Regions from separate parts of the Lysinibacillus pakistanensis genome, predicted to be linked through region 3. Evidence: a T-box and tRNA genes for the amino acid it is inferred to sense, from the RefSeq annotation. Region 3 holds a T-box; the other regions hold tRNA genes.

Region 1 (9,686 bases), 2.3 Mb from region 3:
TAGCAGAGTGATAATTTCTCTTACATGACAAAAATATCTTTAAAAAGTAATAAATTCTTTTTTTTATAAAAAAGTATTGCACAATGTGAGAAAACGTTATACAATAATTCTTGTCTTGAAGGACAGGTAAAACAACTTCAAAACAAAAATACATAAGTCTAGTGATGATGGCAAAGAGGTCACACCCGTTCCCATACCGAACACGGAAGTTAAGCTCTTTAGCGCCGATGGTAGTTGGGGGCTTCCCCCTGTGATAGTAGGACGTCGCTAGGCATAATACCCAGGAGGATTAGCTCAGCTGGGAGAGCATCTGCCTTACAAGCAGAGGGTCGGCGGTTCGAGCCCGTCATCCTCCACCATATGCCGGTTTAGCTCAGCAGGTAGAGCAACTGACTTGTAATCAGTAGGTCGTGGGTTCGATTCCTATAGCCGGCACCATTTTGAGCCATTAGCTCAGTTGGTAGAGCATCTGACTTTTAATCAGAGGGTCGAAGGTTCGAGTCCTTCATGGCTCACCATTAAGATTACCAACAAATATATGCGGGTGTGGCGGAATTGGCAGACGCACTAGACTTAGGATCTAGCGCCGCAAGGCGTGGGGGTTCGACTCCCTTCACCCGCACCATTTTAGTAAAATTGCCAGATAAAAACTTATGCACATGCGGAAGTAGTTCAGTGGTAGAACACCACCTTGCCAAGGTGGGGGTCGCGAGTTCGAACCTCGTCTTCCGCTCCAAATGTGCCGGGGTGGCGGAACTGGCAGACGCACAGGACTTAAAATCCTGCGGTAGGTGACTACCGTACCGGTTCGATTCCGGTCCTCGGCACCATTTTTAATGCGCCCGTAGCTCAATTGGATAGAGCGTCTGACTACGGATCAGAAGGTTATGGGTTCGACTCCTGTCGGGCGCGCCAAAAGAACGAACGGGAAGTAGCTCAGCTTGGTAGAGCACTTGGTTTGGGACCAAGGGGTCGCAGGTTCGAATCCTGTCTTCCCGACCATTTTCTAAAATTATTATGGGGCCTTAGCTCAGCTGGGAGAGCGCCTGCCTTGCACGCAGGAGGTCAGCGGTTCGATCCCGCTAGGCTCCACCATAATAAATAACCAGTATAAAGATCCTGGCGGCGTAGCTCAGCTGGCTAGAGCGTACGGTTCATACCCGTAAGGTCGGGGGTTCGATCCCCTCTGCCGCCATCTTAAAGGACCTTTAGCTCAGTTGGTTAGAGCAGACGGCTCATAACCGTCCGGTCGCAGGTTCGAGTCCTGCAAGGTCCACCATTTATATATTGTTACGGAGGTATACCCAAGTCTGGCTGAAGGGATCGGTCTTGAAAACCGACAGGCGGGTAACACCGCGCGGGGGTTCGAATCCCTCTACCTCCTCCAGTTTTTAAATAAATGGTGCTTGAGAACTCGAAAAGAATATAATTATCGCGGGGTGGAGCAGTGGTAGCTCGTCGGGCTCATAACCCGAAGGTCGTTGGTTCAAATCCGGCCCCCGCAACCAAAAAGGTCCCGTGGTGTAGCGGTTAACATGCCTGCCTGTCACGCAGGAGATCGCCGGTTCGATCCCGGTCGGGACCGCCATTATTTTTCAAGAGTAGACATGAGAAGCAAAGAATGAGCAAGCTTAGCATGGACAAAAAGGGTCAGTAGCTCAGTTGGTAGAGCATTAGATTGAAGCTCTAAGTGTCGGCGGTTCGATTCCGTCCTGACCCACCATTTATGCGGGTGTAGTTTAATGGTAAAACCTCAGCCTTCCAAGCTGATGTCGTGGGTTCGATTCCCATCACCCGCTCCAAGGGCCTATAGCTCAGCTGGTTAGAGCGCACGCCTGATAAGCGTGAGGTCGATGGTTCGAGTCCATTTAGGCCCACCATTATTCCGAAGTAGCTCAGTTGGTAGTAGCACCTGACTGTTAATCAGGTTGTCGCAGGTTCGAGTCCTGCCTTCGGAGCCATTTTTTATTTGGGGAAGTACTCAAGAGGCTGAAGAGGCGCCCCTGCTAAGGGTGTAGGTCGGGTAACCGGCGCGAGGGTTCAAATCCCTCCTTCTCCGCCATTGGCCCGTTGGTCAAGTGGTTAAGACACCGCCCTTTCACGGCGGTAACACGGGTTCGAATCCCGTACGGGTCATACGAGAAAAAGCAGTAGATGTTAATTTACATCTACTGCTTTTTTATGATTTCTTCGTTTGTTTTTGCTTGATATGTTAAAAGCATAAAAAATCCTTATACATCCTTCGATATAATCTTTCATTCTGAATAAGCTACAAATATACTCGTAGCCGAATTATTTACTGTCATTTAGACAAATATTCCATGGTAAATCTCAATAATATTGGTATATCCTTTGGAATAACTCTAGCTTTCTTTTATAATAGAGGTTGAATAGAATTAGTAGGAGGTTATAAATATGAAGAAAAAGCAAAATAAATGGATTGTGAGCGCGGCATCTACAGCATTGGTTGCAGCAGCTGTTGTTCCTACTGCAAGTGCAGCCTCCTTTACAGATATTGCAAAGAGTGACCATAAAGAGGGGATTTTGGCATTAGCAGATGCAAAGATAGTTGGTGGATATACTGATGGCACATTTAGACCAAATTCTACCCTTACGCAAAGCAATGTTATTAAATTTTTAGGAAAATGGCTAGTATCCGAACACTACCAAGTTCCTGCAGATTACAATAAAAAAGTACGCTTTACGGATATGCAGCCAGCAACTACAAAAGATAAAGAATTACTGCAATATGCAGCGCTTATCTATGATAATGGCATAACCAAAGGTACTAACAACAAGTTAATGCCTTCAGCGAATATTACACGTGAACAAATGGCCTCTTATTTGGTAAAAGCGATTGAGACAGTTTATGATATTGATTTAATTGCAAAGTATAAAGAAGAAAACCATAAATCCTCTATTACGGACTTAAAAAATGCAGCAGTAGAGAATCGTGAAGCTATTATTGCCCTTGAGTATGCAAAGATTACTAATGTCAAAACATTTAATCCTAAAAGCACACTAACACGTGGTCAATTTGCATCCTTTTTACATCGTACTATGACCAATATTAAAGAGATGATAAAAGTTCCTGAGGTGCCATTGCTTATCCAAACAGTGAAAGTAGTAGATGCGACTACACTACAGGTAACGCTAACAGACGGGACAAGCCACAAGGTAACATTAGCAACGCCACTTATTGAAAATGTGGAAACAAAGGTGGATTTTAAAATTAATGATAAATCCTATTCAGCTGTTGTTACATATGAAGTCAATGAACTAAAGGTAATATCAGTGGAGGGAATTAATGGCTCTCAAATTAAAGTTGCTTTTAACCTAGCAATTGATCCACTTTCTGTATTAAAAACGGATGGTAAACTACAGGATAATATTGCGGCTTTCTCTAATGTGGATACATTAAGATCACTATCCATTGTGAAGGCAGAAATTAGTGCTGATAAAAAATCAATCATCTTTACAGTCAATGAGCCATTGAAAGGCACACATCGTTATGTACTTAACAACATTAAATCAGAAAAAGGTCTACTACTTAAACAAGTAGATGCGAATTTTGTCACTGCTGGGGATACGCAACCCCCTACTATTTTGGGAACAACGCAAGGAAACAACTCTTCAATTGTAAAAGTGCAGTTTTCTGAGCCAATGGCAGCATTTCCAAATGAACGCATTCAATTCACGTTACCAAATGGAACAAGGGTGATGAATGTAGTGGGAAGCATTGAGCAAAACGCTACTGAAGCAACCTTTGATTTATCAGCTGCAACAGTGAATGGCGGTTATTTGGCACCTGGTGCAGCTATGCAGATTACATTTGTAGCAGCAACAGATTTAGCAGGAAATATCATTTCACCAAATCCAGCTACTATCTCAGTGAAAAAAGGGGATAGAGATGGTATTCCGCCAGCGCTATCCACTGTCACACAAACGGGTCCAAATACATTCCAGTTATTGTTTTCAGAGGAGATTCAACCACTTTATGTATATGATTTATCCATTAAAAGTGGACAGACTTCATTCACCATCAATAAGGTTGAGAAAGATCCTAAAAATGGTCGTTTAGTCAATGTAACGGTAGATCCAAGAAATATACTTCAGGGAATTACTACTATTGGGACGGCTACTGGTCGCGTAATTACTGATTTATCAGGTGAAACAGCAACCTTCTCAACAGTGTATAATTTTATTAGAGATGATAAAGCGCCTGCTTTAACCCATTCTGAAATTGTTTATGAAGATAATGTAGAATATTTACAATTAACTTTTGATAAGCCTGTACAGTTAGGAGCTTATGCAAAAGCAGCATTTACTGGAAGCTATATGAATAACCATATTTTATATGAACTATCAAGAGGCCCTCAAAGTGATATTCATATTGTAAAAGATCAACCTACGAAATTACGCGTTAAGATAGCAGGATTACTTGGCCCTTATGATGCAAAGGGAGCTCTTTATGATGGTAAATTGACTTTATTTAACGTAACAAATTTATATGGTGTACCTATCAATGAAGTACAAAATGTTAAATTTTCGCGTAATGGTGATTTGAATATTAATAACAATAAACTTTCATTATTGCCGAATAATGGGATTCAAACATCTGCAACAGATAATTCGATTAGAGATAATAATATTGTGTATCTAAATTTCAATTATCCTGTTGATGCAGCACTTGCTCAAAACATTCAAAATTATAGTATTGATAATGCACTGATTGAAAGTGCAATTGTAGAGAGCTCTAATTTAAATCGTATTAAGCTCACGTTGAAAAAGGACTCCAATAACTTTACTGGAGGTCGATATATAACAATTAAAGGTTTAAGAGCTGCGAACTCTATGGAGTCATTCGATGAGGTGCGTACATTAATTACTCTTAATGAAAATATTGCACCAAAGATTCAAACTATTAATGTTAACAATTCACAAACATTAGAGCTTATTTTCAGTGAGCCAGTCAAGAATGGTGGTACTATGGATTTTGATATTCTTGTAAATGGTAATTCAGTAGCAGCTACAACTACTTATACACAAGATAACAGAGTCCTAATTACAATACCTCAAAGTGGGTTTGAATACGGTAGAAATGTGACAATTCTAGCTTCATCTAGAAATACGCTTACAGATTATAGTGGGAATAAGTTGGATTTCACTTCGCAGTCAATTATAGTGCAAAGATAATTTGTTTTTCCCGGCAACTCTACCTAAAGTTGAATACTAAAATGCAGTAGATATCAATTTTATCTACTGCATTTTTTATGAAAAACTTGTGATATTTATTAATGTGAGATAAACGGAGATTTATGTATAAACTGAGGATCGTCTAGATGTTTAATAATAAAGGCTGCTATATCCTGATTTGTAATTTTTATGCCAGGCATATCTGTTTGGCCTACTTTTATAGACTTAGATGTTAAACTATCTTTTACAAAGGGTAATCTAAAAAGTGTCCATTTAATATTTTTATTGTTAGATAAAATTTTCCACTCCAATTTTTTATCTTCCATCATCTTAGGAAAGAGAACTTCAAATAACTTCGCGCCAACACGATTCAACAGGCTTTTCTTGTCTCCATCAATTGTTAAAGAACCACCCGATACACCTATATAGCGGTTAATGTTCAAATCCTGCATCACATCAAGAATAGTTGTAGTGACCTTGCTATAGATTGGATGATCTTTTGCTGGCTGCCCAAATGTATTTATGACAATATTACAGTCTTTGAATAGCTCTCGAATAGTATTTATATCCTGTATCTGACCTTTCACAATGTCCATCTTTTCATTTTTATACGATAATTTTTCAGGGTTTCTCGCAAGCATCCGAACGTAATATCCTTGCTGTATAGCATGCTTTGCTAAATGTTTTCCCACCCTCCCTGTTCCTCCAATAATCGCTATTTTATAGGAGCTATCCATTCTATCGCCTCCAATAAGTATAATAGTATGTTTACGTTTTAGACTTACATTGGTTTCAAATACCTTCCAATGGATATTTTAAAAATATCTATTGACCTTAACGCTACGTAAAGGTTTACAGTAACATTAAAGGGAGGTGAGAAAATGGAATATACAATTCAAGAGCTTGCGCAAATGTCAGGCGTGAGTACTAGAACGCTTCGTTATTATGATGAAATTGGATTATTGAAACCAGGGCGAACCAATGATGCAGGCTATCGATTTTATGGGCAGTTTGAGGTTGATATGCTACAGCAGATTTTATTTTATAGAGCTTTAGATATGAAATTGGCTACAATCCAACAAATTATTCAAGCATCTGATTTTCAGCCAAAAGAGGCACTTGAAACGCATCGTGCTGCTTTACTTAAGCGGAAGGAGCAGCTTGAACAAATATTACAAACAGTGGAGAGAACTATACAATCAATTGAGGAGGAAAGACCAATGACAAATGAGGAGAAATTTATTGGATTTAAAGAAAAGTTAATCGAAAAGAATGAAAAGCAATACGGTCAAGAAATTCGTGCAAAATATGGGGATGATCAGGTGGACGCTTCAAATGCAAAGCTAATGAATATGACAGAGGAGCAGTATCAGGCAATGCAGCAACTAGAACAGCAGCTATTTGATCGTTTAAAAGAAGCGATGGAAATCGGAGATACAAATAATGATGTGGCAATGGAGGTAGCAGAGCTTCATAAGCGGTGGTTATGCTTTTCTTGGTCACAATATTCCAAAGAGGCTCATGCGGGAATTGCTCAAATGTATACGGCGGATGAACGCTTTACAGCCTATTATGATGAACGCATTACCGAAGGAGCCGCACAATTTTTACACGATGCCATTATTAATTATACAAAAAAATAAGTTGAAGCCTCCTCATACTTGTATGTTTTAGAAATAGTAATTTAGGAAAAAATGAGGGTATGAGGAGGAGATTCTTTTGAACCCACAAGTAATGGGAAAATTAAAAAAGCAATTAGAGCAGGAATTACAGGAGATAGAAAAGCGGCTTGATGAATCGGAGCGACCACAGGCGACAGAGCTCTCTAATTATGATAATCATCCAGCTGACAATGCGAGTGATTTAACGGATCAGCTAACGGAAATGGCAATTGATGAGCACCGGGGTGACGATGCAGAGGAAATAAAGCGGGCACTTCAAGCGATGGAGGAAGGAACATATGGTAAATGCGCTGTATGTGGAGAAGAGATTCCTATTGATCGCTTAGAGGCAATGCCAAAAGCATTAACATGTGTTGAACATGCGGAACAAAAAGCTGACGATTTAAGACCAGTAGAAGAAGACGTGTTATCTGCTAATTCAAAATCGGATGATTTCCTAGAGCTTGAGGAATTTGGCTCTTCTGATACACCTCAAGATAAAAGTTTGTAAGTATTTCAACCCTAAAGCAGTATAATAGCTGTATGGGGTGATAATATGGATATAATTGATTTACATTGTGATGCATTATGGAAATTAACTACGTTAGAAAATGTAAAATTTGAAGATGATGTACAGTTGGCTACAAATCGGGGAAGATTACAATTAGGGCAAGTAAAGGCACAGGTTTTTGCTATTTTTATTAATCCTAAAGTTCCTCAAAGCGAGCAGTTTTTAGAAGTGGTGCGTCAAATTGAAGCCTTTCATACGCATGTATTGCAAACGGAGGGCATGGTGCATATTACGGATTGGTCACAATTGGACACTTTAGCTCCACATGAAATTGGCGCTATTCTAAGCTTAGAGGGCTGTAGTCCAATTGGTGAGGACTTAACAAAGCTTTCTCTAGTATTAGATGCAGGCGTAAAGCTTGTTGGCCTAACATGGAATGAAGAAAATGCAGTAGCACACGGTGCTGAACAGGATGCAAGCCTTGGATTAAAACCATTTGGTAAAGAGGTTATAAACTTGCTAAATGATCGAGATATTATTATCGATGTCTCTCATTTAAATGAACAAAGCTTTTGGGATGTGCTGCCATTAGCGAAGCATATCATCGCTAGTCATAGTAATGCACGTGCCCTTTGTGACCATCCACGAAATTTAACGGATGCACAAGTAAAGGCATTAGTAGAGCATGGCGGACATATTCATTTAGTCTACTTTCCTTCATTTATCGGTGAAAATGCTACAATGGATGATTTAGTAGCGCATGTCAAACATCTAGCCAATATAGTAGGAATAGACCATCTTGGACTAGGTTCTGACTTTGATGGGATAGATGCCACGATAAATGGATTAGCACACGCTGGAGAGGCACAAAATTTACTAGAGGCTTTAGGTGAATATTTTTCTATCGAGGAAGTTCGTGGAATTGCAAGTCAGAATTTTCGACGCTATGTAAAAAATGCAGCAACCCTTTAAGGTGCTGCATTTTCTTTTTTCAGAAGTTAATGTTAATAAAAGAAATAATGAATTAATAAACCGATTCCTAAGAGGAAGCCGAAGAATGTATTAGTTTGGGCTGTAAATTTCATGGCAGGCATTACTTCCTTTGCTTCTTTTTTATCGCGGAAAATTTGAATCGCACGAAGAGGCTTTGGTACACATAAGAAAATAATTAAAGCCCAAAACGTAATACCGTCAATGGCTACAAGAGCGATTACCCATAGAAATGAGATAATAAAAAAGCCAGATAGTACAGAAATTGCCCGATCTCGGCCTACTAAAATAGCAAGTGTTTTTCTACCTCCCTCTGTATCTCCTACTATATCACGGATATTGTTGGATAGCATGATAGCACCAACTAAGATCATACTCGGTACAGATAGCAAAACAGCATCAAATGTCACTGTAAGCGTTTGAATATAAAAGGCGATTAAAACAATTCCCATTCCCATTACGGCACCTGATACAATTTCTCCAAAAGGTGAATAGGCAATAGGATATGGACCTCCTGTATATAAAAATCCAATAAGCATACAAACGAGGCCAACAGCAGCTAGCCACCAAGAGGTAGAGGCACATATGTAAATGCCAAGTAGCATTGCGATTGCATAAAAGCTTAATGCGATGGTCATGATTGTTTTTGGCTGAACACCATGACGAACAATGGTTCCACCAATACCAACGGAATGCTCATTATCTAATCCTAGCTTGTAATCATAATATTCATTGAACATATTTGTTGCTGCTTGTATAAGCATACTTGCAATGAGCATAGCAAAAAATAGTCCAAAATCAATTGTTTGTTTTTCAATCGCTAGTGCAATTGCTGTTCCTAAAAATACTGGAACGAATGAAGCGGTTAAAGTATGTGGACGTGTTAAATGCCACCAAACTTTAAAACCCCTATCAGCTTCAATGACTTTGGTCATAAGGTCTTTCTCTCCTTCAAATGTTGTCGACTCTTCTTATTTTAAACGAAGAATGAGAAAATGGGTAGGTTCACAGCTTATTACATACTGTTTACTGAAAAAAAGTGATACAATAGAACATGCATTTATGAGCTGGAGATAATTTATGTATTTTATAGCAATCGTACGAAAAAAAGAATCGTCTTACATAGTACGACGAATTTTTAAACGAATCAAGTAAAGGCTGGTAGACGTCATGAATGTTTTTGTGTGCAAAAAAAGAGGGTTAGAAAAAATGATGGACTTTGACCCACATTGCAAAACTAAGCACAATCAAACATTACACACATTGTCTCTGAAAAGATAGAGAAACAGTTACAATGCCAAACATGATTGTTGATGTACATTGCAACA
Region 2 (9,686 bases), 2.3 Mb from region 3:
TTACTTTTTTGTATTGTACATCACGAAAGTATGTAAGTATAAGTATTTTTTTAGTGGAGGTGATGTTTTATGGAGAACCCTAAAATCAATCCATACATCCCAATTTTTATTGGTGTTATTTCTGTATCCTTGTCAGCTATTTTTGTAAAATTAGCAAATGCAGAAGCAGGCATTATTGCATTTTATCGTATGTTATTTTCGGTTTTGATTATGGCCCCCTTGTTTTTTTGGAAATACACAAAAGAGTTACGACAATTATCAAAAAGAGATTGGTTATTCTCATCTATTGCGGGTATTTTCTTAGCATTCCATTTTATTTTGTGGTTTGAATCACTAAATTACACATCTGTCGCAAGCTCTACAGTGCTGGTCACATTACAGCCATTGTTTGCATTTGTTGGTACTTATTTTTTCTTTAAAGAGAAAATTACGATGAAAACCATTTTTGCAGGTACTATCGCTATTGTTGGTAGTGTTTTAATTAGCTGGGGAGATTTTAAGCTCAGTGGAGCGGCGTTCTATGGAGATATACTCGCTCTAATTGCATGTGCTCTCGTTACAGCTTACCTTTTATTTGGTCAGGATGTACGTAAAAGATTATCTCTTGTGACTTACACGATGCTAGTTTATGTTGTTAGTACAATTACGTTATTTGCATATGTTCTTATTAAAGGCGAATCTTTTGGTCCATATCCTACAATGGATTGGGTATGGTTCATTTTATTAGCGATAGTTCCTAATTTATTTGGTCATACTCTATTTAATTGGGCTATCAAATATGTTAGTACAAATGTAGTTTCCATTGCGATATTATTTGAACCAATCGGTGCGGCTATATTAGCTCTTTTGATTTTTAAAGAGTATTTGATTGTCACACAATTGATTGGAGGACTAATTGTTATAATGGGAATTCTATTGTTTGTAATCGATGAGAAAAAGATTTTAAAGTTTTTTTCAAAAAATGCTTGATTTTTAAAATGCTATATTATATATTATTACTTGTCCTTAACAAGAAGGGCGACTTGATAAAAAGATTTTTTAAAAAAGTTGTTGACTTCTTGTTGAATACAAGTTAAGATAATAAAGTCGCTGAAAATAATCAGCAAAACATGAACCTTGAAAACTGAACAGCAAAACGTAATCAATAAAGTTTTTAGTAGCTAGCTTTTGCTAGTGAAGGAAACAAAAATTTTGGACATCAAAATTGATGCCAGCAAAACAATTTGAGCTAATCAAATTTCTTTTATGGAGAGTTTGATCCTGGCTCAGGACGAACGCTGGCGGCGTGCCTAATACATGCAAGTCGAGCGAACAGAGAAGGAGCTTGCTCCTTTGACGTTAGCGGCGGACGGGTGAGTAACACGTGGGCAACCTACCCTATAGTTTGGGATAACTCCGGGAAACCGGGGCTAATACCGAATAATCTATGTCACCTCATGGTGACATACTGAAAGACGGTTTCGGCTGTCGCTATAGGATGGGCCCGCGGCGCATTAGCTAGTTGGTGAGGTAATGGCTCACCAAGGCGACGATGCGTAGCCGACCTGAGAGGGTGATCGGCCACACTGGGACTGAGACACGGCCCAGACTCCTACGGGAGGCAGCAGTAGGGAATCTTCCACAATGGGCGAAAGCCTGATGGAGCAACGCCGCGTGAGTGAAGAAGGTTTTCGGATCGTAAAACTCTGTTGTAAGGGAAGAACAAGTACAGTAGTAACTGGCTGTACCTTGACGGTACCTTATTAGAAAGCCACGGCTAACTACGTGCCAGCAGCCGCGGTAATACGTAGGTGGCAAGCGTTGTCCGGAATTATTGGGCGTAAAGCGCGCGCAGGCGGTCCTTTAAGTCTGATGTGAAAGCCCACGGCTCAACCGTGGAGGGTCATTGGAAACTGGGGGACTTGAGTGCAGAAGAGGAAAGTGGAATTCCAAGTGTAGCGGTGAAATGCGTAGAGATTTGGAGGAACACCAGTGGCGAAGGCGACTTTCTGGTCTGTAACTGACGCTGAGGCGCGAAAGCGTGGGGAGCAAACAGGATTAGATACCCTGGTAGTCCACGCCGTAAACGATGAGTGCTAAGTGTTAGGGGGTTTCCGCCCCTTAGTGCTGCAGCTAACGCATTAAGCACTCCGCCTGGGGAGTACGGTCGCAAGACTGAAACTCAAAGGAATTGACGGGGGCCCGCACAAGCGGTGGAGCATGTGGTTTAATTCGAAGCAACGCGAAGAACCTTACCAGGTCTTGACATCCCGTTGACCACTGTAGAGATATAGTTTCCCCTTCGGGGGCAACGGTGACAGGTGGTGCATGGTTGTCGTCAGCTCGTGTCGTGAGATGTTGGGTTAAGTCCCGCAACGAGCGCAACCCTTGATCTTAGTTGCCATCATTTAGTTGGGCACTCTAAGGTGACTGCCGGTGATAAACCGGAGGAAGGTGGGGATGACGTCAAATCATCATGCCCCTTATGACCTGGGCTACACACGTGCTACAATGGACGATACAAACGGTTGCCAACTCGCGAGAGGGAGCTAATCCGATAAAGTCGTTCTCAGTTCGGATTGTAGGCTGCAACTCGCCTACATGAAGCCGGAATCGCTAGTAATCGCGGATCAGCATGCCGCGGTGAATACGTTCCCGGGCCTTGTACACACCGCCCGTCACACCACGAGAGTTTGTAACACCCGAAGTCGGTGAGGTAACCTTTTGGAGCCAGCCGCCGAAGGTGGGATAGATGATTGGGGTGAAGTCGTAACAAGGTAGCCGTATCGGAAGGTGCGGCTGGATCACCTCCTTTCTAAGGATTATTTCGGAATACAAACCTTGGGTTTGTAAGATTACGTTTTGCGTTCAGTTTTGAAGGTTCATTCTTTTTCGAATGAAATACTTCAAATATGTGCTCCTGTCACTACGTTTTCGTCGCAAAGCTGCGAAGAAGTAGAATCAGGCAGTAGCTTTGTTCTTTGAAAACTGGATAAAACGACATTGAAATTGTAACAAACACATTTATTTTTTAAGTTTTTTTATAGGCTTAATAACATAATAAAGGTTTCAAGACACGAGCAGTTCTAGGAAGCAATCGAGTGAATGAGGGAGCGTACTTAAGTACGTGACTGATTGAACGAGTGAAGCTGACAACGAAATGCGATGTGTATTGAAAGCTGTAGGTTAAGTTATTAAGGGCGCACGGCGAATGCCTTGGCACTAGGAGCCGAAGAAGGACGGCACTAACACCGATATGCTTCGGGGAGCTGTAAGTGAGCTTTGATCCGGAGATTTCCGAATGGGGGAACCCACTACGTTTAATCGCGTAGTATCTTGACGTGAATACATAGCGTCTTGAAGGCAGACCCAGGGAACTGAAACATCTAAGTACCTGGAGGAAGAGAAAGAAAAATCGATTCCCTGAGTAGCGGCGAGCGAAACGGGAAGAGCCCAAACCAAGAGGCTTGCCTCTTGGGGTTGTAGGACACTCTATACGGAGTTACAAAAGAGCGAGTTAGATGAAGCGACTTGGAAAGGTCCGCCAGAGCAGGTAAAAGCCCTGTAGTCGAAAGTTCGTTCTCTCCAGAGTGGATCCTGAGTACGGCGGAACACGTGAAATTCCGTCGGAATCCGGGAGGACCATCTCCCAAGGCTAAATACTACCTAGTGACCGATAGTGAACCAGTACCGTGAGGGAAAGGTGAAAAGCACCCCGGGAGGGGAGTGAAAGAGATCCTGAAACCGTGTGCCTACAAGTAGTTAGAGCCCGTTAATGGGTGATAGCGTGCCTTTTGTAGAATGAACCGGCGAGTTACGATTACGTGCGAGGTTAAGCTTTAGAAGGCGGAGCCGCAGCGAAAGCGAGTCTGAATAGGGCGAAATAGTACGTGGTCGTAGACCCGAAACCAGGTGATCTACCCATGTCCAGGGTGAAGGTAAGGTAACACTTACTGGAGGCCCGAACCCACGCACGTTGAAAAGTGCGGGGATGAGGTGTGGGTAGCGGAGAAATTCCAATCGAACTTGGAGATAGCTGGTTCTCTCCGAAATAGCTTTAGGGCTAGCCTCGTGATGAGAATACTGGAGGTAGAGCACTGTTTGGACTAGGGGGCCATCCCGGTTTACCGAATTCAGACAAACTCCGAATGCCAGATATTTATACACGGGAGTCAGACTGCGAGTGATAAGATCCGTAGTCAAAAGGGAAACAGCCCAGACCACCAGCTAAGGTCCCAAAGTAATCGTTAAGTGGAAAAGGATGTGGCGTTGCACAGACAACCAGGATGTTGGCTTAGAAGCAGCCATCATTTAAAGAGTGCGTAATAGCTCACTGGTCGAGTGACGCTGCGCCGAAAATGTATCGGGGCTAAACGATTCACCGAAGCTGTGGATTGACATCTACGATGTCAGTGGTAGGAGAGCGTTCTAAGTGCGTTGAAGTCAGACCGGAAGGACTGGTGGAGCGCTTAGAAGTGAGAATGCCGGTATGAGTAGCGAAAGACGGGTGAGAATCCCGTCCACCGTATGACTAAGGTTTCCTGAGGAAGGCTCGTCCGCTCAGGGTTAGTCGGGACCTAAGCCGAGGCCGATAGGCGTAGGCGATGGACAACAGGTTGATATTCCTGTACCACCTCCTCACCGTTTGAGAAATGGGGGGACGCAGTAGGATAGGGTAAGCGCGCCGTTGGTTGTGCGCGTCCAAGCAGTAAGGCGTGTGTGTAGGCAAATCCGCACACTGTAACGTTGAGCTGTGATGGCGAGTCCGTATGGACGAAGTTCCTGATTTCACACTGCCAAGAAAAGCCTCTATCGAGGTGAGAGGTGCCCGTACCGCAAACCGACACAGGTAGTCGAGGAGAGAATCCTAAGGTGTGCGAGAGAACTCTCGTTAAGGAACTCGGCAAAATGACCCCGTAACTTCGGGAGAAGGGGTGCTCTTGAGCGTGCAAGCGCATGAGAGCCGCAGTGAATAGGCCCAGGCGACTGTTTAGCAAAAACACAGGTCTCTGCAAAACCGTAAGGTGACGTATAGGGGCTGACGCCTGCCCGGTGCTGGAAGGTTAAGAGGAGTGGTTAGCGCAAGCGAAGCTGCGAATTGAAGCCCCAGTAAACGGCGGCCGTAACTATAACGGTCCTAAGGTAGCGAAATTCCTTGTCGGGTAAGTTCCGACCCGCACGAAAGGCGTAACGATCTGGGCACTGTCTCAACGAGAGACTCGGTGAAATTATAGTACCTGTGAAGATGCAGGTTACCCGCGACAGGACGGAAAGACCCCGTGGAGCTTTACTGTAGCCTGATATTGAATTTTGGTACAACTTGTACAGGATAGGTAGGAGCCAGAGATCTCGGAGCGCCAGCTTCGAAGGAGGCGTCGGTGGGATACTACCCTGGTTGTATTGAAATTCTAACCCATGCCCCTTAGCGGGGCAGGAGACAGTGTCAGGCGGACAGTTTGACTGGGGCGGTCGCCTCCTAAAAGGTAACGGAGGCGCCCAAAGGTTCCCTCAGAATGGTTGGAAATCATTCGTAGAGTGTAAAGGCACAAGGGAGCTTGACTGCGAGACCTACAAGTCGAGCAGGGTCGAAAGACGGGCTTAGTGATCCGGTGGTTCCGCATGGAAGGGCCATCGCTCAACGGATAAAAGCTACCCCGGGGATAACAGGCTTATCTCCCCCAAGAGTCCACATCGACGGGGAGGTTTGGCACCTCGATGTCGGCTCATCGCATCCTGGGGCTGTAGTCGGTCCCAAGGGTTGGGCTGTTCGCCCATTAAAGCGGTACGCGAGCTGGGTTCAGAACGTCGTGAGACAGTTCGGTCCCTATCCGTCGTGGGCGTAGGAAATTTGAGAGGAGCTGTCCTTAGTACGAGAGGACCGGGATGGACACACCGCTGGTGTACCAGTTGTCTTGCCAAAGGCATCGCTGGGTAGCTATGTGTGGACGGGATAAGTGCTGAAAGCATCTAAGCATGAAGCCCCCCTCAAGATGAGATTTCCCATTACGCAAGTAAGTAAGATCCCTCAAAGACGATGAGGTAGATAGGTTCGAGGTGGAAGTGTGGTGACACATGGAGCTGACGAATACTAATCGATCGAGGACTTAACCAAAAAGTTTGAAGCATTCAATGCGCCGTTTATCCAGTTTTGAAAGAATAACCACTTTCATGAGAACTTCAAAATTCAGTTTATTTTGAAGCTTAAATAAAGGAACTTATGCTAAGAACGCAACATCCATGTTGCAACGCAGAAGCCAGCACATCCATGTGCAAGTCTAGTGATGATGGCAAAGAGGTCACACCCGTTCCCATACCGAACACGGAAGTTAAGCTCTTTAGCGCCGATGGTAGTTGGGGGCTTCCCCCTGTGAGAGTAGGACGTCGCTAGGCATAATACCCAGGAGGATTAGCTCAGCTGGGAGAGCATCTGCCTTACAAGCAGAGGGTCGGCGGTTCGAGCCCGTCATCCTCCACCATATGCCGGTTTAGCTCAGCAGGTAGAGCAACTGACTTGTAATCAGTAGGTCGTGGGTTCGATTCCTATAGCCGGCACCATTTTGAGCCATTAGCTCAGTTGGTAGAGCATCTGACTTTTAATCAGAGGGTCGAAGGTTCGAGTCCTTCATGGCTCACCATTAAGATTACCAACAAATATATGCGGGTGTGGCGGAATTGGCAGACGCACTAGACTTAGGATCTAGCGCCGCAAGGCGTGGGGGTTCGACTCCCTTCACCCGCACCATTTTAGTAAAATTGCCAGATAAAAACTTATGCACATGCGGAAGTAGTTCAGTGGTAGAACACCACCTTGCCAAGGTGGGGGTCGCGAGTTCGAACCTCGTCTTCCGCTCCAAATGTGCCGGGGTGGCGGAACTGGCAGACGCACAGGACTTAAAATCCTGCGGTAGGTGACTACCGTACCGGTTCGATTCCGGTCCTCGGCACCATTTTTAATGCGCCCGTAGCTCAATTGGATAGAGCGTCTGACTACGGATCAGAAGGTTATGGGTTCGACTCCTGTCGGGCGCGCCAAAAGAACGAACGGGAAGTAGCTCAGCTTGGTAGAGCACTTGGTTTGGGACCAAGGGGTCGCAGGTTCGAATCCTGTCTTCCCGACCATTTTCTAAAATTATTATGGGGCCTTAGCTCAGCTGGGAGAGCGCCTGCCTTGCACGCAGGAGGTCAGCGGTTCGATCCCGCTAGGCTCCACCATAATAAATAACCAGTATAAAGATCCTGGCGGCGTAGCTCAGCTGGCTAGAGCGTACGGTTCATACCCGTAAGGTCGGGGGTTCGATCCCCTCTGCCGCCATCTTAAAGGACCTTTAGCTCAGTTGGTTAGAGCAGACGGCTCATAACCGTCCGGTCGCAGGTTCGAGTCCTGCAAGGTCCACCATTTATATATTGTTACGGAGGTATACCCAAGTCTGGCTGAAGGGATCGGTCTTGAAAACCGACAGGCGGGTAACACCGCGCGGGGGTTCGAATCCCTCTACCTCCTCCAGTTTTTAAATAAATGGTGCTTGAGAACTCGAAAATAATATAATTATCGCGGGGTGGAGCAGTGGTAGCTCGTCGGGCTCATAACCCGAAGGTCGTTGGTTCAAATCCAGCCCCCGCAACCAAAAAGGTCCCGTGGTGTAGCGGTTAACATGCCTGCCTGTCACGCAGGAGATCGCCGGTTCGATCCCGGTCGGGACCGCCATTATTTTTCAAGAGTAGACATGAGAAGCAAAGAATGAGCAAGCTTAGCATGGACAAAAAGGGTCAGTAGCTCAGTTGGTAGAGCATTAGATTGAAGCTCTAAGTGTCGGCGGTTCGATTCCGTCCTGACCCACCATTTATGCGGGTGTAGTTTAATGGTAAAACCTCAGCCTTCCAAGCTGATGTCGTGGGTTCGATTCCCATCACCCGCTCCAAGGGCCTATAGCTCAGCTGGTTAGAGCGCACGCCTGATAAGCGTGAGGTCGATGGTTCGAGTCCATTTAGGCCCACCATTATTCCGAAGTAGCTCAGTTGGTAGTAGCACCTGACTGTTAATCAGGTTGTCGCAGGTTCGAGTCCTGCCTTCGGAGCCATTTTTTATTTGGGGAAGTACTCAAGAGGCTGAAGAGGCGCCCCTGCTAAGGGTGTAGGTCGGGTAACCGGCGCGAGGGTTCAAATCCCTCCTTCTCCGCCATTGGCCCGTTGGTCAAGTGGTTAAGACACCGCCCTTTCACGGCGGTAACACGGGTTCGAATCCCGTACGGGTCATACGAGAAAAAGCAGTAGATGTTAATTTACATCTATTGCTTTTTTGTATTATAAAGACATTCTTATAGATTCTATTTTTTGTGGATTACATTTTAGATTATGGGAAACATTTACATAATTATTTTCAGGATTAAAAGATAAAGAAATTACGGAAATAGAAAAAGGTGATTGGACCGTTTTACATTTACAATTCCAATATTGATTTCGATTTTATTTAGTTGAGATGATGAAAGTTCATGAATAACGTACATTAAAGATTAGGAAATGATTCAAATATTTAAATGACCTTCTTTGCCATCTATTTTTTAAAAGTAGCTATAATCAGATATATTTTTTATAAGTTATGTAGGAAACTAAGCAATTAAATTCATTATTAAAAAATAAAACCGTCTACCTGAAAGTAAGTAGACGGATTGTTGTTAATTATGCTCTGATTAGCATTCTTTCGAGAGAAATACGTGCTTCTTTTGCAGTATGAACATCTACTTGAATGCGATTATGGGGTTGCCCTTGCTCTATGCTTTCTAGGCACCATAGCAGATGAGGAAGATCAATTCGATTCATAGTTAGACATGGACAGAAATGCTTATTTAAAGAGATAATTTGCTTATCAGGATGTTGTGTAATAATACGATTAACAAGGTTCATTTCTGTACCGATTGCCCATGAAGAGCCACTTTGTGCTTTATTAATCGTATCAATAATGTATTTTGTAGAGCCAGCATCATCTGCGGCTGCTACAACCTCACGACTACATTCTGGATGAACTAGAATGCGCATATTTGGGTGTGCTTGACGTACAAATTCAGTATGCTGAACTGTAAAACCTTCATGGACAGAACAATGACCTTTCCATAAAATCACTTGGATTTTTTCAGGGGGCTGCTCTGTCTCTAGCATATTTGTATGTGGATTCCAAACAGCCATATTTTCAAGTGGAACCCCTAAATCATATGCAGTATTTCTACCTAAATGTTGATCTGGTAGAAAGAAAATTCGTTGTTTTTGTGTAAATGCCCATTTGACCATATCTTTTGCATTGGAGGATGTGACACATGCTCCACCATGGCGACCAGTGAATGCTTTTATAGCAGCGGTGGAATTGACATATGTTAGCGGAATAATTGTGTCTCCAAAAAGCTTCTGTAGAATAGGCCAGGCTTGTTCTGTTTGATAAATATCAGCCATATCAGCCATCGAACAACCTGCCCGCATATCAGGCAAATAAACATGTTGCTGTTCATTAGTTAGCATATCAGCGGTTTCAGCCATAAAGTGTACGCCACAAAATACAATATTCTCTGCTTCTTTATTAGCTGCTGATAGCTGAGCAAGTTGCAAGGAATCACCCGTAGCATCAGCAAATTGAATAACTTCATCCTTTTGATAGTGATGACCAGGAATAAAAAGCTTACTACCTAATTTCTTTTTTATAGCAATTATACGAGATTCCA
Region 3 (9,686 bases):
CGCAATCTTCTCCGTCTACTTCTTGTAAATTTACGATAATGCGCTCTGATCCAGATGTTGGTACATTTTTACCAACATAATCGGCTCTAATTGGTAGCTCTCTATGACCTCTGTCAACAAGGACGGCTAGTTGAATTTGAGCAGGTCGCCCTAAATCCATGATTGCATCTAATGCCGCGCGTACAGTCCGTCCTGTATATAAAACATCATCCACAAGAATAATCTTTTGATTGACAACAAGATAATCAATATCAACTTGTTCAACATGTGCCTGTTCGTTAGCATGCTTTGTTGATAAATCATCTCGATATAAGGTGATATCTAGCTCCCCTGTACGAATCGGTTTACCTTCAATTTTTTCAATTCTTTCTGCAAGTCGTTTTGCAAGAAAAGCACCTCGCGTTTTAATGCCAACTAAGATACATTCATCAATCCCTTTATTGCGTTCAATAATTTCATGAGCAATACGTGTTACTGCTCTTGCCATGGATGGGCCATCTATTAGCTCATTTTGTGCCATATACGTTTCCTCCTCCCTACTAGTTGATTGGTCATGTGTCCATAAAAAAACCTCTCGAGGCGAATAGCCTGAGAGGGTTGAATACGTGTTTAAAAGGCATGTTGAATAATTTGCAGCACAAATTATTTGCAACACGATCACATGTACCTTCTCAGCCTCTCTGGACTGCCATTAAAGGTGAATATTTTGTTTTGTAGTTCATTCACTTTCGTTAGTATAGACCTTCTTTTACTAAACGTCAATGCCTATTTCTTAATTCATTTAATAATTGTTCATAATCAGCAGGAGGTGGTGTTTCAAACTCTAAATATTCACCTGACGTAGGATGATCGAAGCCTAAAATACCTGCATGTAAAACTTGTCCTCCAAAATCTATTGTCTTTTTCGGACCATATTTTGGATCACCCACAAGTGGATAGCCAATATAATTCATATGCACACGGATTTGATGAGTTCGTCCTGTTTCTAAACGACATTCTACAAGCGTATAGTCACCAAAACGTTCAATGACTTGGAAATGGGTTACGGCATGCTTGCCATTATCTACAACTGCTTGCTTTTGACGATCCTTCTGGTCGCGTCCAATCGGTGCATCAATTGTTCCTTTATCATGTGCAATATGCCCGTGAACAAGGGCAGTATACTTACGTGTTACAGTTTTATTGACTAGCTGATTGACTAATGATTCATGAGCTGCATCATTTTTAGCCACCATTAATAATCCCGATGTATCCTTATCAATGCGGTGGACAATGCCTGGGCGCAAAACACCGTTAATGCCTGATAAATCCTTACAGTGATACATTAAACCATTAACGAGTGTTCCCGTCATATGTCCAGGCGCTGGATGTACAACCATACCCTTAGGCTTATTCACCACAAGAACGTCTGCATCCTCATAAACAATGTCAAGTTTTAAGTTTTCAGCAATGACATCTAATGGCTCTGCTTCTGGAACATCAATTTCAACCAAATCTCCTGCTTTTACCTTATACTTCGCCTTAACTGTCTCGCCATTTACTTTGACAATGCCGTCTGTAATCCAATTCCCAATTTGTGTGCGCGACCATTCTGATTGCACACTTGAAAGTGCCTTATCAATGCGCTCTCCCTGCTGCTGTTCTTCCATTGTATATGCTACTTGCGTCATTGTTTCACCTGTTTCTTTTCTTTTTTATCTTCAGCAATTAAGCCAATCATTAAAATGACAACAGCTATTGTTAAAGCTGCATCCGCAATATTAAAGATTGGGAAATCATAATTAATAACTGGAATTAATACATCCACAAAATCGACCACTTCGCCTCTAAATAAACGGTCAATAAAATTACCAATAGCTCCACCTAATAAAAACATTAAGCCTACTTGAAAGACTGGCTTGCCCTTTGCTTCTTTATGATAAAAATAGATGATTGCACAAATAACGCCTATTGTAACAATGCTAAACAACCACATTTGTCCCTCTAGCATTCCCCATGCTGCTCCTCTATTTCGATGAGACAATATCCCAAGCCATGGGCCCCATACTGCAATTCGTTCACCAAACTCCATATTTTTGACAATTAGCCATTTAGTCCATTGATCTAAAAGGATGACAAATGCGGCCAGTCCATAGTACTTATACACAAACATTCCTCCGTTCGCTCAACATCTAACCTATTCTACCATAACAGCCCATCACAGAATAACTAATATAGCATGAAATTATACAAACGCATGCTGAATGAAGTTCAACAAAAAAAGCTATATCCAATTACTTTATAAAGTAATTGGATATAGCCAATTTAAATTAGACAGTTTCAGATTCTTTTGAATGCACACGCTTCATAAAATCATTTACATCCGCAGGTACTTTTCGGTCTAATATAGACACAATGATTACTGAAAGGAAGCCAACTGGTACTGTCACAATTCCAGGTATTTTAAATTGTAGGAAGCTTGGTAATGTCCCTGGTAGAAAAATCATCCACATGGAAACACCAAGCCCAATTAGTAAACCTGCAATTGCTCCTCTTTCTGTCATTCCTCTCCACCAAATACCTAAAATAAATATTGGTGTAAATGTACTCGCTGCAACAGTAAAGGCTAGTGCTACTAAATGACCAATAGATGCATCCTTTACAAGTAAGCCCAAAGCGCCATAAATAATGCCTAACAAAACAATGGAAACCTTCGCTGCGATTACTCGTTGTTTTTGCGTAATATCTTTTTTCATAATCGTTGCATATAAATCATGTGCCAGTGCGCCTGAACTTGTAATGAATAGCCCTGATAAGTTAGAGAATATGGCTGCAAATGCCCCCGCTATAACAAGTCCAAGAAGCCACTTTCCGCCTAATGCAAGTGCTGTTGTAGGAATAACCATATTGTTACCACCCAGCACTAAATCACGCATTACTTCTCCACTTGCTGTACCAGAGATAAAAATAGCTCGACCTACAACACCTAAAAATACAGCTAATAAGAAAAACGTACTGGCAATTCCAATTGCCATTAACGCCGATTTACGAGCTGCCTTGGCACTTGGATTTGTATAAAATCTTAGTAAAATATGAGGCAGACCAATTGTTCCTAATGCTAACCCTATCGTCATACTAATGGTTTGCCAAAATGTTGGGAAATAGAAGCCTGTCCCAGTCCAAGCCGCCCCATCAAAATTAACATCTTTTCCATCTAACGCATATGGTGAAGTTCCCGTAATTGGGCCGCTAAATGAATTAATCGCTGCTAAAATCTTATCGTAATGTAACCCACTATACATTGCAGCAATTAGCATAACTACAAATGCACCAAGACGAATCCAAAGTTCTAGCGCCTGATTAATCGTAGTTCCTTTCATACCACCTATACCAACATAGAAAATCATTACTACACATGTAAAGATAATGCCAAATTCATATGAAGTACCAAAGAACATGCTTAAAATTTGCGCAGCACCTAGTAACTGTGGAGCGGCATAGAAACCGGAAATTGCTAAAACAACCGCTACTGCAACTAGTCGAGCTCTTTTACTATGAAAACGATAGGCTAAAAAATCGGCAACAGTAAATGCACCAAAACGTCTTAATGGACCAGCTACGAAAATAGCTAATAGTGTTAAACCGATAGAGAAACAAAATGCATAATAGGCACCATCATACCCTAATTGGAAGGTTAGTCCAGCTATCCCAAGAAACGTTGCTGCACTTAAATAATCCCCGCCAATTGCCGAACCATTTGTAAACCATCCGAAGCTACGTCCCCCAACGAAGAAATCGGATGCAGTTGTATTTTTTTTCGTTAAATACGTAATATAGACAATTGTTCCCATTAAAGCAATGGTCATAATCATTTTCGGTTCCAATAGAGCTTTCATCATTCAGCATTTCCCCCCAAGCCTACTTATTAGCTATTTCATACTTTTTTAGGCGTTTTTCGTACAATGTTGTATGGACATAAGCAATAATAAAAGCCATGGCCATCATAATGACAGTTGTGTAAAACCATGTAACCGTCATTCCACCCCAAATTTTCTTAAATGCAAATTCTGGAGCGAACCAGTTCATAATCGGAATACTAAAAATTAAAATAAAATAAAATACCGTTAAGCCAAAACCTGTAAGAAACTCATCTTTCATAATTTTGTTAGTTGTTGCATCTAGTGGTGGAAGATCCTTAATATCGATTGTTCCAGCTTCCACATACTCGTAATCACTACTTCCTACTTCAGCCATATGTCAACTCCCCCTTTTCTCTATACGTAAATAATTATCTGAAATTTCAAATTATTATTTACTACAATTATTCTATTCTATTTTGTTTATAATATAGTTACAAAATATTGCTGTATTAGTACAAAAAAATGCTATTTTAAGTTAAAATACTTTTATCGTTGTATATTTATAACAGAAGGGAGCTGTTACCATTTTAAATATTGTTTGGTATATCGAAAGTTCCGTAGAAAAACAACAGATGAACAACTGGCTAGATGAATATCTACCGAATACCTTTATTAATTGCAATCAGCCCAATACAAAGGGTGTCGCAATCTTTGTCTATGATATTAATCACTTATTTGATTGGGTAAAGGTAAATCGCTTAAAAAGAAATTATCCTAATAGTTTAATCGTCCCTATTGTTGCAGAACACCTTACCTACTCAACTGGTATAGCGATTGAATTAAATTTATCTGCATTGCTTATAAAACCGTTACAGAAATCAAAATTTATCAGAATTGTCAAAAAGCTTTATACATCTTATAAGGAAAAACAAGCAAGCACACTTACCATGCTTGAGTTATCACAGCAAATTTCACAAGACCATACCTCACCATTCCGAGAAGCCTTTTTAAAACGTCTTATTCGTGGAGAAATTGAAAATGAGCAGGAAATTATTCAATCTGCCTCCTTTTTATCAAAGGATTGTATCCCAAATATAGTTTTTTTAATTCAAGGCTATATTGATATAAATGAAAATCGAAGTATCCCTCATGATGCAAATAGTGTTATTACCAATATGTTTCGCCAAGGATTTGCGGATAAAGCCTCTCTTTCCTTTTTAAATTTTGAACGTTATTTACTGCTGCTGATGCGTATACCAAATGAAATTACTTCGTTTAAGCATTGGACTGAAGGTGTAGCCTCTCTACATGAGGTTATTGAGGGCTTGAAAAAGGAGTATTGTATCCATCTATTTATGGGGATAGGAGGTGTCTTTCATGATCCCATGCAGGTGAAGGAGTCCTACAGCCAAGCTCGTAAGGCAAGGAGAAAACCACCTGTTGAGAATATACATGCTAGGTTTTATGAAGACTTAACAGAACAGGAACAGCTTCAAAAAGCTATTTTATATATTGAGGAGCATTATGATGAGCAAATTACCATCAGTGATGTTGCCAAATATATAAATTTTAGTGCGACGCATTTTAGCAGATTATTTAAAAAGGAGACTGGTCGCAATTTTGTGGACTATGTAGCCTTTACACGTATCATTAAAACATTGCCTTTTTTAAGAAAATACGACTATACCATTGAGAAAATCTCCTCCATCTGTGGCTTTAACACACCAAATTATTTCAGCCTGACCTTTAAAAAGTATGTAGGCATTTCCCCAACAGACTACCGCAACACGAAGGAAATATTATTTAAATAAAAGTGCATTCACGCCCATCATCATGTTTCATCAAGGTGACATAACTAGTAGACTAAGTTAGTCCAACTATTATTCAACGCGAAAGACAGGCCACAACCAGTAAAGGGCGAGAATGCAATTATACATACTCATTTTACATGCAAAAAAACGCAAGTCCCTTATTTGGGAGACTTGCGTTTTCTTCACAATTAAAGCCTGTTTTTAAGCGTAATATTTTTCTACAACTTCCGCACAGCGCGCACAAACTGTTGGATGGGCTTCGTTTGCACCAACTGATTCAGAAATTGACCAACAGCGCTCACATTTTTCTCCTGTTGCCTTTTCAACAACAATTGATACATGCTCAAGCACTAGCGCATCTGCTGGTGCCTTATCAATAGAGGCTACCTCAAAGGCTGAAACAATAGAAAGCTGAGCAAAATCAATGCTTGCATCATTCAATAATGCAGCAACATCCTCTTTAGCATACACCGTTACTTTTGCTTCTAGGGATTTACCAATTGTTTTTGCATTACGAGCTTCTTCTAATGCTTTTAGAATATCGTCACGAACGTCTATAATTTTCACCCATTTTGCACGTAAATCCTCGAAATTCTCTTGTACATCAACTTCAGGGAAATCTGTTAATTGTACAGAAACCTCTTGTACTACACCTTGTGCATGTAAGTAAGACCACATCTCATCTGTTGTATGAGGAATAATCGGTGTCATTACTTTTACTAACGTCATTAATGTATCATAAATCACCGTTTGCATTGCACGACGATCTTTGTTGTCAGTGCCTTCAATGTACACAACATCTTTTGCAATATCTAAGTAGAATGAAGATAACTCTACAGCAACAAAGTTATTAACAGCATGATATACGGCTGCAAAATCATAGCGATCATAGGCAGCATGTACTGTTTTTAAAACATCTTGAAGGCGCATATAAACGTATTGATCCATTTCACGAAGATCTGCATAGGCTACTCGATCTTTTGTCGGGTCGAAATCAGCTACATTCCCATGTAAGAAACGGAATGTGTTTCGGATTTTACGATAAACTTCAGATACTTGTTTTAACATATCCATTGAAATACGAACATCACCAGTATAATCAACAGAGGCAACCCATAAACGAAGAATATCAGCTCCGTATTGATCCATAACCTTTTGTGGAATAATGACATTTCCTAATGATTTACTCATTTTGCGTCCTTCTCCATCAAGTACGAAACCGTGTGTTAATAGTCCTTTATATGGAGCATAGCCATTAATGGCAACAGACGTAATTAAAGAAGAGTTGAACCAGCCACGGTGTTGGTCAGAGCCCTCTAAATATAAATCAGCCGGATATTTCATTCCACGTTCTACTAGCACGCCTTGATGTGATGACCCTGAATCAAACCAAACATCCATAATGTCGTTCTCTTTTGTAAATTCACCGTTCGGGCTACCTGCGTGTGTAAAGCCTTCAGGTAATAGTTCTTTAGCTGTTTTTTGGAACCAGATATTTGAGCCATGCTTACGGAACAACGTAGAAACATGAGCAATTGTTTCAGGTGTAATGATTGGCTCTCCATTTTCAGCATAGAAAATTGGAATTGGCACACCCCAAGCTCGTTGACGGGAAATTACCCAATCTCCACGATCACGAATCATGTTGAAAAGGCGAGTTTCTCCCCAAGCTGGCGTAAACGTAGTTGCTTTAACAGCCTCTAGTAACTCACCACGGAATGCTTCAACAGATGCAAACCATTGCGGTGTTGCACGATAAATAACTGGTTTCTTTGTACGCCAATCATGAGGATATGAGTGCGAAATAAAACCAAGGCTTTCTAATGCGCCTACTTCCTTTAGCTTTTCTGTTATTAGTTTATTGGCATCATTATAAAATACGCCCTCAAAACCAGGTGCTTCATCCGTATAACAGCCACTATTATCAAGCGGGCTAAGAATGCCTAAGCCATATTGTTTACTAATGTAATAATCATCTTCCCCGTGTCCAGGCGCCGTGTGAACACAACCAGTACCAGCATCAGCAGTAACGTGTTCACCTACCATCACAAGAGATTCACGATCATAGAAAGGATGCTGAGCGACAATACGATCTAATGTCTCACCCTTCACTTCTTGAATAACCTCGTATGTGTCCCATTCAAGGGCATTTGCCACTGTTTCTAATAAATCTTTTGCAATAATAAATTTTTTATCTGCAACTGCAACAACTACATACAAAAATTCAGGATTCACAGAGATCCCTAAGTTTGCTGGAATTGTCCAAGGCGTTGTTGTCCAAATAATAAATTTAGCATCTGCTGGTACTACACCTTTAGCATCTTTAATAGCAAAGCTTACATAAATAGAAGGTGATTTAATATCCTTATATTCGATTTCCGCTTCTGCAAGTGCAGATTCAGAAGAAGGAGACCAGTAAACTGGCTTTAAGCCTTTGTAAATATAGCCTTTTTCAGCCATCTTCCCAAATACTTCAATTTGGCGAGCTTCAAATTCTGGTTTTAAAGTAATGTATGGATTTTCCCAATCTCCACGAATACCTAAACGACTAAATTGAGCACGTTGGTTGTCAATTTGCTCATATGCATATTCTTCACATAGTTTTCGGAAATCCGCAACAGACATCTCTTTACGCTTTACACCTTTGTTTGTTAAAGCTTGCTCAATTGGTAAACCATGCGTATCCCAACCAGGAATATAATTTACATGATAACCATTCATAGAGCGATGGCGTGTAATCATGTCTTTTAGCACTTTATTTAGTGCATGACCGATATGAATATCACCGTTTGCATACGGAGGGCCATCATGAAGTACATATTCAGGTCGTCCTTCAGTACGCTCCATTTGTAATTTGTTAATGTCCATTTCATTCCATTTTTCTTGCATTTTTGGTTCATTTGCCGGTAAGTTTCCTCGCATTGGGAAATCTGTTTTCGGCATTAATAAAGTATCCTTATATTCAACCATGCTTCCATTCCTCCTTTTAATTTTACACACTTAGAACAAAACAAATGCATTAAGGCGTTCATATACATATGACAGCTCTTGACGAATTCAACAAGTTTTAGCCCTTTTTTAATCACTTACGATTAAACGTTAGAAAAATAGCTGCTCGCTGGGAATTTAAGCAAATAAAAAAAGCCTCTCAATCCCACTAAGGGACGAGAAGCTTATACTCGCGGTACCACCCTACTTGTAGCACAAATTTGCACTACCTCTTTAAGCACGTTAACGTTGTGCATCACGAAATAACTTACTTTCATTCAGTTATTTAGCTCTGAAGTGATGTTCATTGTTATTTGCTTGTTTGGGCTCACACTATCCCCAAATCGCTTTGCTACGCCTAACAAATACTGTCTTCGTCTCTGCCTGTATGCATATCTGTTCAAAATAATTACTATTACATTAGTATATGAAAATCAAACAATCACGTCAAGTTTCACTTATTGCGCTCATACGCCACGCAATAATAGCATTAAAAAAGCTATTAAAGTTGATCGGATTCCTGTGCTTCATCCACAGATGCTTGAATTTCTGTTAAATCTATATCATATTGCAGCAAATGATCCCAGTCATCTGCATTTAGTAAATCAAGCTGTGCCTCTACAAGCATTTTAAATCGATTACGGAATACCTTGGATTGCTTTTTTAGCTCATCAATTTCAATTGTTACTTTTCGAGCCTTTGATAAAGCTTCATTCAAAATACGATCAGCATTTTTCTCCGCTTCTTTCACAATAAGCTTTGCCTCTTTTTGTGAATTTCTTCGTACCTCATCGGCAGCTTCCTGTGCCACAACAATTGATTTTTGTAGGGTTTCCTCTAAGGTGTTAAAATGTCTTGCTTGCTCTAAGGCCATCTCTAGCTGTTTGTCGACATCCTTTTTTTCGCGTAATAAAATTTCATAGTCTTTGATAATTTGATCTAAAAATTCGTTTACCTCATCCTCAGCATAGCCCCTGAAGGACTTTGTAAACTCCTTATTATGTATATCAATAGGTGATAATGGCATACGATCCTTCTCTCCTTTACA

What was found. The T-box of region 3 lies ahead of ileS (isoleucine--tRNA ligase). A T-box ahead of a tRNA ligase gene usually reads a tRNA of that ligase, here a tRNA-Ile.
Region 1: it encodes a tRNA-Ile, which carries the amino acid that the T-box ahead of ileS (isoleucine--tRNA ligase) is inferred to sense. The anticodon was not compared.
Region 2: it encodes a tRNA-Ile, which carries the amino acid that the T-box ahead of ileS (isoleucine--tRNA ligase) is inferred to sense. The anticodon was not compared.

Annotation. Positions count from the first base shown of each region.
Region 1 covers NZ_CP126101.1:4,055,231-4,064,916, reverse strand. Annotated here, with positions in the region: rRNA gene rrf (5S ribosomal RNA) at 158-273, shown strand; tRNA gene QNH24_RS20280 (tRNA-Val) at 284-359, shown strand; tRNA gene QNH24_RS20275 (tRNA-Thr) at 363-438, shown strand; tRNA gene QNH24_RS20270 (tRNA-Lys) at 443-518, shown strand; tRNA gene QNH24_RS20265 (tRNA-Leu) at 541-625, shown strand; tRNA gene QNH24_RS20260 (tRNA-Gly) at 662-736, shown strand; tRNA gene QNH24_RS20255 (tRNA-Leu) at 742-830, shown strand; tRNA gene QNH24_RS20250 (tRNA-Arg) at 839-915, shown strand; tRNA gene QNH24_RS20245 (tRNA-Pro) at 926-1,002, shown strand; tRNA gene QNH24_RS20240 (tRNA-Ala) at 1,020-1,095, shown strand; tRNA gene QNH24_RS20235 (tRNA-Met) at 1,122-1,195, shown strand; tRNA gene QNH24_RS20230 (tRNA-Ile) at 1,203-1,279, shown strand; tRNA gene QNH24_RS20225 (tRNA-Ser) at 1,295-1,387, shown strand; tRNA gene QNH24_RS20220 (tRNA-Met) at 1,434-1,508, shown strand; tRNA gene QNH24_RS20215 (tRNA-Asp) at 1,513-1,588, shown strand; tRNA gene QNH24_RS20210 (tRNA-Phe) at 1,648-1,723, shown strand; tRNA gene QNH24_RS20205 (tRNA-Gly) at 1,729-1,802, shown strand; tRNA gene QNH24_RS20200 (tRNA-Ile) at 1,804-1,880, shown strand; tRNA gene QNH24_RS20195 (tRNA-Asn) at 1,885-1,961, shown strand; tRNA gene QNH24_RS20190 (tRNA-Ser) at 1,972-2,062, shown strand; tRNA gene QNH24_RS20185 (tRNA-Glu) at 2,065-2,136, shown strand; gene QNH24_RS20180 (S-layer homology domain-containing protein) at 2,416-5,196, shown strand; gene QNH24_RS20175 (NAD(P)H-binding protein) at 5,295-5,933, opposite strand; gene QNH24_RS20170 (MerR family transcriptional regulator) at 6,078-6,839, shown strand; gene QNH24_RS20165 (TraR/DksA C4-type zinc finger protein) at 6,916-7,368, shown strand; gene QNH24_RS20160 (dipeptidase) at 7,414-8,340, shown strand; gene QNH24_RS20155 (1,4-dihydroxy-2-naphthoate polyprenyltransferase) at 8,373-9,293, opposite strand.
Region 2 covers NZ_CP126101.1:4,068,762-4,078,447, reverse strand. Annotated here, with positions in the region: gene QNH24_RS20425 (DMT family transporter) at 70-969, shown strand; rRNA gene QNH24_RS20420 (16S ribosomal RNA) at 1,243-2,794, shown strand; rRNA gene QNH24_RS20415 (23S ribosomal RNA) at 3,164-6,091, shown strand; rRNA gene rrf (5S ribosomal RNA) at 6,254-6,369, shown strand; tRNA gene QNH24_RS20405 (tRNA-Val) at 6,380-6,455, shown strand; tRNA gene QNH24_RS20400 (tRNA-Thr) at 6,459-6,534, shown strand; tRNA gene QNH24_RS20395 (tRNA-Lys) at 6,539-6,614, shown strand; tRNA gene QNH24_RS20390 (tRNA-Leu) at 6,637-6,721, shown strand; tRNA gene QNH24_RS20385 (tRNA-Gly) at 6,758-6,832, shown strand; tRNA gene QNH24_RS20380 (tRNA-Leu) at 6,838-6,926, shown strand; tRNA gene QNH24_RS20375 (tRNA-Arg) at 6,935-7,011, shown strand; tRNA gene QNH24_RS20370 (tRNA-Pro) at 7,022-7,098, shown strand; tRNA gene QNH24_RS20365 (tRNA-Ala) at 7,116-7,191, shown strand; tRNA gene QNH24_RS20360 (tRNA-Met) at 7,218-7,291, shown strand; tRNA gene QNH24_RS20355 (tRNA-Ile) at 7,299-7,375, shown strand; tRNA gene QNH24_RS20350 (tRNA-Ser) at 7,391-7,483, shown strand; tRNA gene QNH24_RS20345 (tRNA-Met) at 7,530-7,604, shown strand; tRNA gene QNH24_RS20340 (tRNA-Asp) at 7,609-7,684, shown strand; tRNA gene QNH24_RS20335 (tRNA-Phe) at 7,744-7,819, shown strand; tRNA gene QNH24_RS20330 (tRNA-Gly) at 7,825-7,898, shown strand; tRNA gene QNH24_RS20325 (tRNA-Ile) at 7,900-7,976, shown strand; tRNA gene QNH24_RS20320 (tRNA-Asn) at 7,981-8,057, shown strand; tRNA gene QNH24_RS20315 (tRNA-Ser) at 8,068-8,158, shown strand; tRNA gene QNH24_RS20310 (tRNA-Glu) at 8,161-8,232, shown strand; gene nadA (quinolinate synthase NadA) at 8,656-9,686, opposite strand, start outside.
Region 3 covers NZ_CP126101.1:1,149,637-1,159,322, reverse strand. Annotated here, with positions in the region: gene pyrR (bifunctional pyr operon transcriptional regulator/uracil phosphoribosyltransferase PyrR) at 1-520, opposite strand, end outside; gene QNH24_RS05425 (RluA family pseudouridine synthase) at 759-1,670, opposite strand; gene lspA (signal peptidase II) at 1,667-2,146, opposite strand; gene QNH24_RS05415 (sodium/solute symporter) at 2,310-3,878, opposite strand; gene QNH24_RS05410 (DUF485 domain-containing protein) at 3,898-4,233, opposite strand; gene QNH24_RS05405 (helix-turn-helix domain-containing protein) at 4,472-5,650, shown strand; gene ileS (isoleucine--tRNA ligase) at 5,852-8,620, opposite strand; T-box leader at 8,808-9,028, opposite strand; gene QNH24_RS05395 (DivIVA domain-containing protein) at 9,141-9,665, opposite strand.